One region of the Paenibacillus sp. sptzw28 genome, then DNA from elsewhere that is predicted to be linked to it. Evidence: a T-box and tRNA genes for the amino acid it is inferred to sense, from the RefSeq annotation. Region 1 holds a T-box; the other holds one or more tRNA genes.
What was found. The T-box of region 1 lies ahead of metG (methionine--tRNA ligase). A T-box ahead of a tRNA ligase gene usually reads a tRNA of that ligase, here a tRNA-Met.
Positions count from the first base shown of each region.

Region 2: it has a tRNA-Met gene. The T-box ahead of metG (methionine--tRNA ligase) is inferred to sense a tRNA for this amino acid. The anticodon was not compared.

Region 1 covers NZ_CP080545.1:966,820-974,641, reverse strand. The annotation lists gene KZ483_RS04575 (ABC transporter permease) at 1-944, shown strand, start outside; gene KZ483_RS04570 (carbohydrate ABC transporter permease) at 961-1,842, shown strand; gene KZ483_RS04565 (ABC transporter substrate-binding protein) at 1,901-3,502, shown strand; gene metG (methionine--tRNA ligase) at 3,734-5,371, opposite strand; T-box leader at 5,416-5,680, opposite strand; gene KZ483_RS04555 (NAD(P)H-dependent oxidoreductase) at 5,954-6,514, shown strand; gene KZ483_RS04550 (winged helix-turn-helix transcriptional regulator) at 6,587-6,946, opposite strand; gene KZ483_RS04545 (ArsR/SmtB family transcription factor) at 7,012-7,776, opposite strand.
Region 2 covers NZ_CP080545.1:4,251,804-4,259,625, reverse strand. The annotation lists gene KZ483_RS19600 (ABC transporter permease) at 1-1,750, shown strand, start outside; gene KZ483_RS19595 (ABC transporter ATP-binding protein) at 1,757-2,638, shown strand; gene KZ483_RS19590 (ABC transporter substrate-binding protein) at 2,644-4,185, shown strand; tRNA gene KZ483_RS19585 (tRNA-Met) at 4,553-4,629, shown strand; tRNA gene KZ483_RS19580 (tRNA-Ile) at 4,650-4,726, shown strand; tRNA gene KZ483_RS19575 (tRNA-Leu) at 4,747-4,832, shown strand; gene KZ483_RS19570 (uracil-DNA glycosylase) at 4,964-5,677, shown strand; gene KZ483_RS19565 (SPL family radical SAM protein) at 5,681-6,499, shown strand; gene KZ483_RS19560 (S-layer homology domain-containing protein) at 6,561-7,538, opposite strand; gene KZ483_RS19555 (hypothetical protein) at 7,720-7,822, opposite strand, start outside.

The sequences.
Region 1 (7,822 bases):
GCACCCGAATGAAGAAAAAACGCGGAGCGGTCGGGAGCATCTTTTACGAACTCCGAAGCAACAAATTTATGTATGCTTTAGCCCTTCCCGGCATGTTGTGGTTCTTTGTTTTCGCTTATTTTCCGATGGGCGGTATTGTCATTGCCTTCCAGGATTTCAAAGCGGTCAAAGGGATTGCGGGCAGCGAGTTCATCGGACTGAAAAACTTCGACTTTTTCTTTCGTTCGAACGATTGGATCAAGATCGTGACCAACACAGTGTTTCTCAATGTATTGTTTATTGGTTTTGGAACGATAGCTGCGGTCGCTATTGCGGTCATGGTGACTGAAATCAGGGGCAAAGCGTTCAAAAAGATATCACAGTCGGTTATGATCTTTCCGCACTTTCTTTCATGGACGGTTGTAGCCATGATTATGACCGCATTCGTTGCGACCGAGGGAGGATTCCTCAACCAAATTCTCGGCGCCTTCGGAATTCCGCCGGTTGTCTTCTTATCCTCCCCGCAATATTGGCCCGCGATATTGGTGCTGCTCAAAATCTGGCATGGAGCCGGCTTCGGTTCGATCGTCTACATGGCCTCGATTGCCGGCATTAATCCGGAGATTTACGAATCGGCTTCGATGGACGGCGCGAGCCGCTGGCAGAAGATTCGCTTCATCACTTTGCCGCTATTGAAACCGACGATCATACTGCTGACGATACTGGCCGTAGGCGGCATATTCAACGGTGATTTCGGCTTGATTTATGCGATTGTCGGCCGCAATCCCGCGCTCTATCCGACGACGGACGTTATCGACACGTACGTCTTCCGGGCATTGATGGACCTCGGAGACATGGGTATGTCCGCCGCCGTAGGCTTTTTGCAATCGTTCGTCGGCTTTGTACTTGTCGTAGCCGTAAACTATATCGCCAAGAAAACGGCGCCGGATTCCGCCATCTTCTAGGAAAGGAGAATATCGAATGATCAAGGAGAGTTTATCGGACAAGCTGCTCAAACTTGTTTTTTACTTCATCATCGTTTTATTCGCGGTTTACTGTTTCATTCCGTTCTTGGCCGTACTTGCAAGCTCCTTCACTTCGGAAGCCGAAATATTGAGAAACGGGTATATGATATTTCCCAAGGAATTCAGTCTGGAAGCCTATAAGCTGATTTTCCAGGATAGCACAATCTATAGGGCTTATGGCGTGACGATGTTAGTAACCTTCGCAGGAACCATATTGTCCATGCTCTTCACCAGCGCTTTGTCCTATGCAATCTCGGTGAAAACCGTGAAGTACCGAAACGGGATTGCTTTCTACGTATACTTCACAATGCTGTTTCATGGCGGCTTGGTCGCATCCTACCTGCTTATTTCCAAATATCTAGGTATGAAGGATTCGATTTGGGTGCTCATCCTCCCCAGCATGATCAGCGCGTGGAACATGTTTCTGCTGCGGAATTTCTTCGCCACCATCGACGAATCGCTGGCGGAATCCGCCAAAATCGACGGCGCTAACGATGCTTATATCCTGTTTCGCATCATTCTACCGTTATCGCTTCCCGCTCTCGCTACGATAGGACTTTTCTATGCGCTGGGGTATTGGAACAGTTGGTTCAATGCGCTTCTCTTCATTAACGATCCGAATAAGTTTCCACTGCAATATTTGATTCAGCGAATTATGAACAATTTGGACTATGTCAACCAGGTGGCTGCGAGTGTTAACGTTCCGAATTTCATTGCGCCGGCTATTACGGTAAGGCTTGCGACGACAATCATGACGATCGGTCCGATCATTTTCCTTTATCCGTTTCTGCAGAAATATTTTGTAAAAGGTTTGATGGTTGGCGCCGTTAAAGGCTGAATCCGCTCAGTTCAGCGGTTTAGTATTGATGAACGATAATCAAAAAGGGAGGCAAACAATGAAATCGAAAACAATCGCATCCGCTCTGCTGGCCTTGACCATTCTCGGATCGACGGTTGCATGCAGCAGCAAACCGGAATCAGCAAGCCCCGACGCCGGCGCATCCGGGAAGCAGTCGGCTCTGGCGCCTGTAACGTTAAAGGGAATGCTGTTCGGCGATCAGCCAAAGGACATGCAGGCGGTGCTCGGTGAATTCGAGAAACGGACGAAAGATACCTTGAACACGACGATCAACATTCAATGGAACCCGATCGGCGATCATAAACAGAAGGTCAAGCTTATGATGGCCGCGGGCGAAGATGTCGATTTCGTCTTCGATGCCGATTTTTTGAACCTGAAGGAGCTTGTGCCGGAGGGCGCTTATGCCCAGCTTGACAAATACTTCAACAACGACGCATACCCGGGCCTCAAGCAAGCGTTTCCTCCGGAATATGTAGAGGCGAACAAGCGGTATGACGGACATTTGTACACGATTCCATTCACGCAATATTACTATGATCTTCCCGTCATCTACATTCGCAAAGACCTGCGTGAGAAATACGGATTCCAGCCCATCAACAGCTATGACGAACTGCAGAAATTTTACGACAAGGTGCTGGAGAACGAGAAGGGCATTACGCCGCTTGCATTACGGGGAGGCTCCGGGTTCCAGGAGATTTGGCAGGGAGAAAATAAGGATTTGCCCACCGTTCGGCAAGTTCAGGTCGCGGGAATCCCGTTCATGGTCCACCTGTCGGACGATATGAAGAAGGTTGTTGACATTGTCGAGCAAGGCGATCCGGCATCGGAGTGGGCCAAGCTGCCGGCTCCTTACAATGCGATGAAGACCGCCTTCCCGCAATACGACAAGTGGGCGGAGTGGAGCAAATATCTGGAGAAGGACGTCATCAGCCAGAAAGACAGCGGAGCCTATTTCATGTCCGGCAAAGCCGCATCCTATTATGGGACCTTATACTCCTTCGCCAAAGACAGGCAAAAACTGCAGGACACAATCCCCGGAGCGGATCTGGAATTCTTCGTGCTCAGAACGAAAGCCCGGAAGATGAAGCCGCACGCCATCAGCACCAACTATCGGGCCAACAACTCCATTGCTATACCGGCCAGCTCGAAGAATATCGAAAGAACGATGAAGTTCTTTGACTGGCTCTTCAGCAGCAGGGACAATCACGATCTGTTCGAATACGGCGTTCCCGGCAAGCATTGGGAGCCGGTAGGCGAGAATCAAATCAAATATCTCGATGAATCGAAAAATTACAATTTCCCTGGCTATGAATTCACCTGGAATCCGTCGATGATCCGGCTCAGCAGCGATCTGGACGAAACTGCGAGGAAGTACTTTGAATATTCGGCGAAAGCGGACACGTACTATACTGCGCCGCTCGGTAATTTCGCATTCGACAGCAGCAGCTTCAAAGCGGAATTCGCTAACATCTCATCCAAAACCGATCCTTTCATTCAGCTGCTCAAGGCTGGCCAGATTAAAGACTGGGAAACGCAGGTGACCAAGCTCAAGGGTGAGCTGGTTACTCTCGGCATGGATAAGCTTCGCGGCGAGCTGAAGAAGCAAATTCAAACGTACCTCGATAACGGAGGCAAGTAATACACGGACGATTCGAAGATTTAAGCAAATGCAGCAACGAGGCTGCAGGTACTTTAACAAAGCAGGAGCATCGTTAGACTCTTGATGCGTCAAGGTCTAACGATGCTCTTTTGCTTTGGCCGCGAAACCGATACAAGTCTTCACTTCGGCTTAACTTATACGCAGCGTTAAACTTTAAATGCGTTAATGTTTAGCTATGCTGTTAAACTATGCTTCCATGCCCGCTAAGCCTTATTTTTGTTTCTCCAATAACCCCGCTTCCTCCTCGATCCGGCTGATATCAATACGCTCGAATAACAGCGCCAGGTTCTGAATCCGCCGGCCTGCCGGCACTGAGGCCAACTGCCAAACCGGCTGCTCCAGTGTTAGAAACGTTCTTATTTTCTCACAGGAGAAGGGGATGAAAGGATGGAGCAAATTCGCCAGATTCGCTATAATTTGTACGCACGTATAGAGCGTTTCCCCGCACGCTTCCCTGCTTTCCTTAACCTGCACCCATGGTTTTTGATCATCAAAGTATTTGTTTCCCCGGCGGATACAGGCAAAGATTAATTCAATGGCCTCCTTCAGATGCCCCGCTTCAATAAGAACCCCGGAGTCTCGGTACAAAACCTCCAATTCCCCTCTCCAATCTTCACTAAGGTCACCTTCAGGTATACGTCCCCCAAAAGCTTTCTCAATAAAAGCCAACGTACGGTTGACAAAGTTTCCAAAGGCGCCAAGAAGCTCTCCGTTATGGCTGTAGATAAACTCTCTCCATGAGAAGTCGGTGTCCCGTTTCTCAGGACCGTTTGCAATAAGAAAATACCGAATGGAATCGGGTTGATACCGGCTCATGATGTCCGGCAGCCAAACCGCCCAGTTGCGGCTTGTAGAAAATTTCTTCCCTTCCAGGGTCATATATTCACATGAAATAATTCGGTCCGGCAAATGAAGGCCCCCCGCTCCTAGCAGCAGTGCCGGCCAAATTAACGTATGGAAGGGTACATTGTCTTTGCCATGCACATAATAAGAGGTTATCGGCTCCCCTGTCCCGAGCCAGAATGACTCCCAATCCCCGCCAGTCTCAACCGCCCACTGCTTGCTTGCAGATAGATAACCGCACACCGCTTCAACCCAAACGTATATTTTTTTATCTTCGAAGCCGGTAAGGGGTACGTCGACCCCCCATGTTAAATCCCGGGTTGCAGCGCGGTCCTTAAGCCCTTCTTCGAGATACCGCTTCGTTAAATGCACCGCATTTTCTCGCCAGCCCTTCGCTTGTTCCGCATACTCGGCCAATTGATTCTGGAACGCGGAGAGCGAGAGGTAATAATGCTCTGCCATACGCTCCACAGGAGTATTACCGCAAATCTTGCAAGTCTTATCCGTCAAGTCTGCCGGATCAAGCAGGGTGGAACAATAATCGCATTGATCGCCCCGAGCTCGGTTTCCGCAAACAGGGCACGTACCTTCCACATATCTGTCGGGCAGAAAACGCCCGTCCGTTTCGCAGTAAGTCTGCTCGACTGTTTTTGCATATAAATACCCATTTTCGAGCAGCTTCAGGAACATCTCCTGCACGACGCGGTGATGATAATCCTGGTCAGTACGGGTATACAAGTCAAACGTAAAGCCCAATCGCTTAAAGCACTCTTCGAATTCCAGATGGAACCGGCCCGCGATCTCCCCGGGAGATACCCCCTCCTGAGCGGCTTGAACGGCGACAGGCGTGCCGTGGCTATCGCTGCCCGATACATAGAGCACCTTCTCTCCCTTTAAGCGATAATAGCGCGCAAGTACATCCCCGGGTAATAAACTCGCCAAACGTCCCAAGTGCAGTGAACCGTTCGCATAAGGCCATGCTCCGCCAATAAAAATATTCGCCATCCAGACGTCCTCCTTTTTGTTGAAGCACAAAAAAACCCTCATCCCAAAGGGACGAGAGCTATGCTCACGCGGTACCACCCAATTTCATCAATGCCTTGCGGCATTCACCTCTTCAGGTACGACGCTGCCCGCGTTTATACCCTAGCACAGTAACGGGTGCGGGATCCGGCGCAGCCTACGACCCGTCAAGGTTTTCGATGCGCAGCTCCAAGACCATGTTCCCAAGGCTGTTCTTTACTCCTTTTCAGCTGCCGGAGCTCTCTGCAGAAAGACATCGCCTATGGTACTCTTTCTCTTCACAGCTTTTTTCAGAATATTCATGTTATTGGAAATAATACTGAACCTTGTTTCCAAAGTCAAGATAGTTTCTGATTCCGCACTCAATCCCCAGCCGTTACACACAATTCAAGAACCACATTGCCAAAGCTCTGTATGTCCTTCAAATAATCGTAACCCGCGGGATTGCGCTCTGTAGCATATACACTCACCTTTACGAAAGTACCTGTAGTAAAAGTGCATACTTACATTTTTACAGTGTGAACTTTATACTCAAGAATAACAATAATTAAGGAGGACATATCGTTGAAAACTCTTGTTGTCGTAACACACCCAAGCTTAGAAACATCCGCCATTAATAAGCGATGGGTGGAAGAACTAAGAAAATATCCGGAGAAGTATACCGTTCATGAATTATCCAAGGCTTACCCTGATGGAAACATAGACGTGGCAAAAGAACAAAAATTGGTTGAATCGCATGGCAATCTCATTTTCCAGTTTCCAATATATTGGTTCAACTGCCCGCCGCTTCTTAAAAAGTGGTTTGACGATGTATTAGCGTACGGGTGGGCATATGGTTCAAGTGGAGATAAATTAAAGAATCGTAAAGTTGCTTTAGGCGTAACTGCAGGAATCAAAAAAGAAGATTATAGTGAGAACGGAAGATACCGGTATACACTTGAACAATTATTAGCTCCGTTTGAAACGTCCTTCCTCTATTGCAATGCAGATTATCGTTCGTTTTTTGCGTATTACGGCACAGAAAATGAGCCTGGGGAAATTGATCCCGGTGCAGAAAATGTGCCTGCTGCAAGCAGATTGGAAAAAAGCGCTCAAGATTATTTGAATTTTGTTGATAGTCTTTAACTTTATCTAATTATTAAAAGAAGTATTTCCTTGCTGAGGAAATACTTCTTTTGATATATACAACAGCTATGGCTACCGCTTTACAGCCTCAGGAGCCGGCAAGCCGTTTTTCTCTCCCCACTCGCACATCATATTTAACACTGGGATGAGAGAAAGACCACGTTCAGATAATGAATATTCAACCTTTGGCGGTATTTGTGGAAATTCCTTGCGTATGATAAGGCCATCAGCCTCCAGCTCCTTTAACATGATGCTTAGCGTTTTATAGGAAATGGTACCGATGCATCTCTTGAGCTCATTAAACCGCATAACCTTATTTTCAGTCAGCCAATACATAATGATCATTTTATACTTACCGCCTATTAAGGACAACGTATATCCAAAACCAGTGTCTTTTAACTCCACGCCAGTCGGAACACAGGTTTCGCGCATAAGTTATACTCTCCTTCCGTTAAGTCTATGCAAAGCGGCGCCGTTTGTCATTCGACATATTCCGTTTAACTTCCAGCCAGCGTCGACCCGGTTTCCAGCAATGTCTTCATGCCCGAAAGCACTATCGGCAAACCATTTTCAAGGATCTTCGCCGTGCTTGCAGCCTGTTCGAATTCATCGTGCACTACGGTTACGAGGGTCACTCCCTCAAGCTCAGCATGCGATTCGATCTCCCACGTGATGCGTGACGGACTGTCGCCGGCCGTGCCCGGTAGCGAGAGAAAGCGCCAGCTCATCACAAGCTTGCTTGGAGGATCGATGGCAAGAATAATCCCTTCCGCTTTCTTCTCCTCCCCATTCCAAAGTTCGAACGGAGAGTCGATTTCCCAGGTGGACCGGAGAGCGCAATTGAACCAAAACTTCGACGTCTTGGCAGGATCCGTGAGAGCTTGCCAAACATGTTCCGGGCTTGCTTTAATCGCGATCCGGTTTACATGACGGGGTTTGTTTTCCATATTCCTTCCACGCTCCAATTCGTTTTGAAGGGATGTTAATCCGATCGCCCATGATTCAGTGTATTTACTCACCCATCGCTCGTAAATTTGACGTATGGGGACCGCGTTCAAGTAATGAAGCTTTTCCCGGCCGACCTTCCTCGTAGTGATGAGTCCGGCTTCCTCCAGTATATTCAAATGCTTCATGACACCGAATCTTGACATGTCGAGCGGGGCGCAGAGGTCATTCAGCGTTCGTCCGTCCGACTTGTGAAGCAGATCCAGAAGCATGCGGCGGCTGGGATCAGCGAGCGCCTTGAATATTTCGTTGTTCAACAGGAACGCCTCCTTCCGGCAGTCTGAATAAATTACTTTGCGCCTC
Region 2 (7,822 bases), 2.8 Mb from region 1:
GTCCATTCCGATCGGTTTCTCGACTGAGGCCATTATCGCCGGATTGGCTGCTGTACTGCTTGCCATTGTTGCAACCGTCATTCCCGTTGTCGTCTATGCGCGCTCTTCAATTGTAGGCTACAAGCAGCAGCTTGCGAGATCGGACCGAAAGCCCGTATGGCAGCGCTGGTTCTTCGACGTGGTGCTCATGGGAGCTGCCGCATATGGCTGGTACCTGTTCAATGAGCGCCAGATGATTTCGTTTCAAAGCGGAATGACAACCGACCAACTCAATGTGCAGCCGTTTCTGTTTTTCGTGCCGGCGCTTGCGATATTTGCAATGGGATTATTTTTCCTGCGGGTGTTCCCATGGCTGCTCAAGCTGTGCAATTGGCTAGGCCGGAAGCTGCTTCCGGTGCCGCTTTACTTAACGTTAACCCAGCTGTCGCGTTCGTCCAAAGGCTATTATCCGCTTATGATTCTGCTTATACTGACGCTTGGACTCGGGGTTTATAACGCCTCTGCAGCTCGTACGATCGATTTGAACTCGACGGAACGAACGCTCTACAAATTCGGGACGGACGTCATTATGCAAACCGTTTGGGAAGGCCGGACCGAAGTCATCGATACCGAAGGGCAAAACGGCGGCGGCCAAGGCGGCCAGAATGGCGGCGGTCAAGGAGGACAGAACGGCGGTCAAGGCAGCGGCGGAGGCCAAGGCGGCGGAGGCCAAGGCGGCGGTCAGGGCGGAGGACCTGCGGTACCTACACGCACGATTTATACGGAGCCTCCCTTCGAAATTTTCCGTCAGCTGGACGGAGTCGAAGCTGCGGCCCGCGTCCTGCAGGTCAAAGGCAATGTCGTCGTATCGGGCCGCTCTATCGGGCAGGGAACTCTGATGGGCATCGACAATGTGGATTTCGCCAAAGTGGCGTGGTTCCGCAGCGATTTGTTTCCGGCACATCCGTTTAAATATTTGAATTTTCTCGGCATGCGTGAGGAAGCGGCGATAATCCCGTCAAGTGTAGCGGAGAAATATCAGCTGAAGCTCGGGGACGTCGTGTCGGTCGGCCTGCAGGATGGGATGATCGATTTCATTGTATTCGGCATCGTACCGTACTGGCCGTCGCAATATCCGGATCAATCACCGTTTATTATCGCCAATCTGGATTATATTTATGACCAGGTTCCGATCATGCAGTACGACGTTTGGCTCAAGATGAAGCCGGGTGCATTGACCGGGCCGATTATGAAGCAGCTTCAAGACAAAGGGATCGAGCTTGCAGATGTAAAGGATGTGCGCATTGAACTTGCGAAGCAAGCGAAGCTCCCGTCCCGCGGCGGCGTATTCGGCATTCTGAGTCTCGGCTTCATCGTCTCGATTATCGTTTCACTTACTGGATACGTGCTTTTCTGGTTCTTCAACCTATCCGGAAGGATCGTTCAGTTTGGCGTGCTAAGAGCGATGGGATTGTCGCGCAAGCAGCTCACAGGCATGCTGCTGCTGGAACAGATCTTTACCGCCGGTTTGTCGATTGCCCTGGGAATTGTTATCGGCAAGATCGCCAGCTTGCTCTTCCTGCCGTTTCTGCAAACGACCGAGAATGTTGCAAACTCGGTTCCGCCGTTCCGGGTCGTCTTCGATTCAAAGGATACGACGCAGCTGTATATTGTCGTAGCTTGCATGATGCTGATGGGAGCATCGCTTCTATTGATTCATATCCGGAGACTGCGCGTTCACCAAGCGGTCAAGATGGGAGAGGAGCGTTAGTCGGCCATGATTCAATGTGAAGGACTAGTTAAAATTTATAAATCCGACGACCTTGAGGTCGTTGCGCTGCAGGGCTTGAATCTTAATGTCCGCGAAGGCGAGATGATGGCGATTATCGGCAACAGCGGCAGCGGCAAATCCACACTGCTCAACATACTCGGCGGACTTGACCGGCCCTCGGCCGGTTCCGTACGGGTAGGTCAATGGGATTTGCTCAAAATTACCGACGATCAGCTTGTCGAGTACAAACGCGATACGGTCGGCTTCATCTGGCAGAATAATGCGCGCAATCTGCTGCCGTATTTGACGGCGCTGGAAAATGTGGAAATGCCGATGATGCTCTCTTCCAAGCTGGACCGGGCCTATGCCAAACAGCTGCTGGAATGGGTAGGCCTCAAGGAGCGGATGCATAACAAGCTGCATCAGCTCTCAGGCGGTGAGCAGCAGCGCGTGGCCATCGCCATATCGCTCTCCAACCGGCCAAAAATGCTGCTCGCCGACGAACCTACAGGCTCTGTCGATACGCGGACCTCGGATTTGATTATGGATATATTCCGTAAGCTGAACCGTGAGATCGGCATTACGATCGTGATCGTTACCCACGATTTATCCCTCGCGGGGAAAGTCGACCGCGTCGTGGCCATCAGAGACGGTCTAACCAGCACGGAATTTATTAAACGGAACCCGAATTTGCATTCGGACGGAGGTGAAAACGGCCTTCCGGATGGCATTAAGGAAGCCCACGAGGAATATGTCGTAGTAGACCGCGTAGGCAGGCTTCAAATACCGAAAGATTATTTAACCGCCTTGCAGATTACAGACAAGGCATCGATGGAATTCGATGGCGAGCGCATTATTATTTCACCGCCTAAATCATTGGAGGGGTAAACAGTATGGAAATTAATCGATCATCAAAGCGGGGGTCATTCATCCGCAAGGCTTCGGGTATCATCTTATCGCTGGCACTCGTTTCGACGGTGCTTGCGGCTTGCAGCAAGGGGACCGGGAGCGACGACCAAAGACGAGTCCTTCGCGTTGGTTTTATGTATTCGAATGCCGATCAAGAGCCTTGGCTCCGCCAGCAGTTTACGGATGGCTACGAGCTGACGCATCCGAATATCGATATAGAAATCGTCGGAGCCATCAACTATGACGACCAGCGTTTCGAGCAGCCCGATCCGAACAAGAAGCAGCCCGATCCGTACGAGAAGATTAAGGAGCTGTTAAACGGCAAAAATCCGGTAGACGTCGTCGTGCTGGATTCCGCTTACTTGAAACGGCTGGTTCAGGACAATATGCTCAAGCAGCTTGATCCGCTCATACAAGACAGTAAATTCGACATAGAAGATTTTGTTCCTACGGTTATTGAAGGAATCAAGGACGCCGGCGACGGCAATCTGTACGCGCTCACTCCGACTTTCAATTCTTCCGCACTCTACTATAACAAGAAGATGTTTACCGATGCCGGCATCTCTCCGCCGACCGACAATATGCAGTGGCCGGATATATTCGCGCTTGCCGGCCGCATTGCGAAAGGCGAAGGCAAAGACCGCAAGTACGGTTTCCAGTTTAACCGGTGGAGCGGAGATCCGTTTTATGATATCCAGACCTACGCAGCTCCGCTGCAGCTGATGATGTTTGATAAGAAAGGCGAGAAAATGACGGTCGATACGCCGCAATGGAAAAGGGTATGGACAGACATTATAAACCTGTACAAAAATAAAATCGTACCGACGCAAAACGATATGAACGTGATCAACGACAAAGCGGCGCTCTCAGGGGCAGCAGGCGAGAACCCGGGTTTCAATCCGTTCCAGGGCGACATGTTCATAAACGGCCGGGTAGCAATGACAATCAGCGGTTATGACTATATCAACGAGCTGTCCAGGGCCAAGGATTACGCGGCAAAAAATAAAAACGTTCCGAGTGTCGACTGGGATGTAGTGACAATCCCTACATTTGCGGAGGTGCCTGACGTAGGCGGCAATATCTATTTAAACAATTTGATGGCAATTAATGCGAAAGCCCAGAACAGTGAAGACGCCTGGGATTTCATTCAATTCAATAACAGCAAAGAGTGGGCGAAGCTGAAGTCGCGCAGCACATATGAGATGGTTGCGCGCAAATCGTTCCTGAAGCCGAAGGACGGAATGAGCTACAATATCGGAGCCTTCTACGCACTGAAGCCGGTGCCGCCTCAAGATCTGGATATGGAGAAGCTGTATCGGGAGAAGCCGAACATCTATCAGGTGAACCAATACGGTCAGCCGCTCTTCCAACAAGTGGTTGAAGGAAAGAAGACAGTCGATCAAGCGCTGAAAGAATGGCAAACGAAAGGCGATGCGCTGCTGCAAAAGATTAAAGAAAATCCCAACGGACCTCTTGAGCCGATCGATGGCGGCGGGGTAGGAGTAGGCGTTTACGGTAAAGGTTGACCTGACACCCGCCGATGCATATCATGCGTCGGCGGGTGTTTTTTTCATGCTGCTTCAATGCTTGTATTTTCCGTAAAAGGGGTAATCTAAAGCAAAACGGCGGTGGAGGGATTCAGCATGCGTTGGGTGTATTGGGTCCGTTTGTACGAAACTAAATTTCAGGCAGGTTGTCTCGTCAGACGGATGGAAAATGATTGGTGGGTATACGGTTACGAGTGTCCGCGGGAAATCGAGGTTTTTCAGTCCCGAAAAGGCAGGTACGGCGTTCGTTTTGTACCTTGAAAAATAGTTCTTGACTTCATGTTCTATCATGTAGTATATTATATCTTGTCGCCATTCAAATGACGTTGTTGTGAAATGGTACTATCGCGGGGTGGAGCAGCCCGGTAGCTCGTCGGGCTCATAACCCGAAGGCCGCAGGTTCAAATCCTGCCCCCGCAACCAACCTTTCGATTGTATCTTAAGGGCCCTTAGCTCAGTTGGTTAGAGCGGTCGGCTCATAACCGATTGGTCGGGGGTTCGAGTCCCTCAGGGCCCACCATTCCATGCACGTCACAATTTGCCGGGGTGGCGGAACTGGCAGACGCACAGGACTTAAAATCCTGCGGTGGGTGACCACCGTACGGGTTCGATTCCCGTCCTCGGCATTTCTAACTCTACTTGGTAGGGTAACAATTCGGTATCATACATAAAGAGTCCTGTTCGGTGAAAGCACAAACGACGGGACTCTTTTTCTTCATTCTTTTTCCATTGTACGTGCCAAGAGAAGGAGGAGCTTATGGCGGTTATTTTCAAAAACGATTGGGCTGACATTTTGAATAAAGAGCTTGAGCAGTCATATTACAAGGAGCTTCGGTCGCGCCTGGCGGATCAGTACCGGAGTGTGACGGTTTATCCGAGTATGCACGAAATTTTTAATGCTCTTCATTATACCTCATATGAGGATACCCGTGTCGTTATTATCGGGCAAGATCCATACCACGGGCCGGGTCAGGCGCACGGGTTAAGCTTCTCCGTTCAACCGGGTGTAAAGTCGCCGCCGTCTCTGCAAAATATTTTCAAAGAACTGCGCGATGATCTGGGGTGTCCGATTCCTGATCACGGGTATCTCGTATCTTGGGCGAAGCAGGGCGTCATGCTGCTTAATAATGTTCTGACCGTTCAGGCCGGACTTGCAGCATCGCATCAGGGGATGGGCTGGGAGAGGTTTACCGGCGCCGTGATTGACGCACTAAATGAGCGGGAGCGGCCGGTAGTCTTTATTCTTTGGGGCAAGCATGCCCAGGAGAAAGCTTCGGCGATCGACACGGACCGCCACTGTATTATCTCTTCTCCGCACCCGAGTCCCTTCGCGGCGCATCGCGGGTTTTTCGGCAGCCGTCCGTTCTCCCGCGCCAATGCGTTTCTTCGCAGTATCGGCAGCCCCGAGATTGATTGGTGTATTCCGGCCCTCGCCCAATCAGAGTCAGCGGCTGCTTTGGATGAAGGATAGCCTATGACGGCAGCTGAAGGAAACAAACGTCCGCCAAGACTGCTTAATCCGGCATCCGGTTATTTGACCGGTTATTCATATACGATAAATCCATACATAGGCTGTGTCTTTGGCTGTTCTTATTGCTACGTCAGACGGATGCCGGTGGCTCTGTTTCGCGGACAGCCTTGGGGCGAATGGATCGAGGCGAAGGGCGTGGACCAAAATTCATTTCGCCGGGAATGGCAGAAGGCACTTATTAAAGGGCCGGTTACGGTGTTTATGTCTTCGGCTACCGATCCGTATCAGCCTTCTGAATACAAATCTCGCCTCACGAGGATGATTCTTGAAGTGATGGTGGAGTCCCCACCCGAGTTTGTCCTTGTCCAAACCAGGAGCCCGCTTGTACTGCGCGACGCCGACCTGTTAAAGCAGCTGGGCGCCCGCGTACGAGTCAGCATGACAGTGGAAACGGACCTTGAGCCTGTACGCAAGCGGCTCACTCCGGCGGCGCCGCCGCTTGCTTCGAGATGGCGAGCGATACGTATGCTTCGCGAGCAGGGCATTCCGGTGCAGGCTGCGGTCTCCCCGCTGCTGCCCTGTTCGGACGGTTTCGCCGCTCGCCTTGCGGAGGAAGCGCCGCGGGTCGTCATTGACGATTTCTTCCGTGGAGACGGAAGCGCAGGGAAACGGTCGGCCCAGCTCGGCATGCGGGAGAGATATCGCGAGCTCGGTCTGGAGAAGCTTTATGAGCCTAGGACGGCAGACCGGTTTGCCGCGGAGCTGTGCTCGCTTATGCCGCATGGAGCGGTATACTTCGGACAGGATGGCTTCCTGCCGTAACCATAGAGAAGCGCCCAAGAAGAGATCCTTGGGCGCTTTTCTTAATATAGGTGAAAGAAGGTTAATTTGTGCTTGATACCGGGTGGTCCGGGTCGGTTGGGGGAGAGATTCCCGAACTTCCGGAGGATCCTCCGCCTATTTCGACGCCTCCAAGGACCGGCGTAAGGTCTGAAGCGATGTACGTTACGGCCTTCACGTCTGTAATGACTTGGGCATAGAACTTATCCTCTTGTGGAAAAACCGGTTCAACGTTGATGATTGCCTTGTCCCCGTCAAACAGAATGGAGCTGATACGCAGACCGTATCCCGGATTAGGCGCTTTTGCCGTAACCGTTACCTCAGTCACCGTCTCATTAACCGCTTTTGCCGTGATCGCCACATCCGTCAATGGAGTAGGCTGCGGCTCTCCTCCCGGCGCCGGAATTGTAACGTTCTCCTTTACGAATTTCATCGCGCCATACAGCCAACCGGCTGCCTCACCACGCTTGATTTCAGCTTTCGGATAAAAGTTCTGCTTCTTGTCGAGTTCGGCGATTTTCGTAATCAGCAGCTTCTGGATGCTCTCCATATAAGCGGAACTGACGTCACTCTCATCATGAATCATGACATAGATTTCGATAAAAGCATAATCGCCTGTTGTCATTATCGCCCGGAACAAATGATGTGCGAACTGCTCCCGGGTCATCGCCCACGAGGGATCGACATCCTTAGCCACTTCAAGACCGTTATTTGCGGCTATGATGAAGGCGTCGGAGTACCAGACGTTATCTTTTACCTTCGTAAAATAATCGCTTGCCTTTGGTTCTTTTATAAAACGAATGTTATCGATATTGAGACCAAGGCCTTTGACGATCAATGCGATTCCAGCCGCGTAGGTCAATTTTGCGCCCGGCTTGTATAACCCGTCTTTATCGCCGGTAATGATGCCCTGCTTTTGCAGGTCGGCGATTTTCGATGCGTTCGGGTCATTCTTGGTGTCGGTAAATGCCCAAACCGATTGCGATGCGGCAAGAAACAGCAGCATAATCACAGAGAGCATAGCTAAGCTTCTCCTCATGAACGGCTCACCCCATAATTTTCGTTTGTTTTGTCTTGCATGTACTGATTAGACGGTAACAATCCGAGAAATGTTGCGGTGGAAGAGAAAAGCTCGAAGACCCGGTTCAGCAGCTGACTTGCGGCGGCTTAGTACCGGGCCTATCGTTTGATCAATCAGAAATTCAATGCGTTGGATCCGGATTTTCCTCGACTTCCGGCTCTCTCCCATCGGTAAGCGAAAATCTCGTGGTTGCAGAATGTTCTTTCCATCGGCGGTTTGCCTCG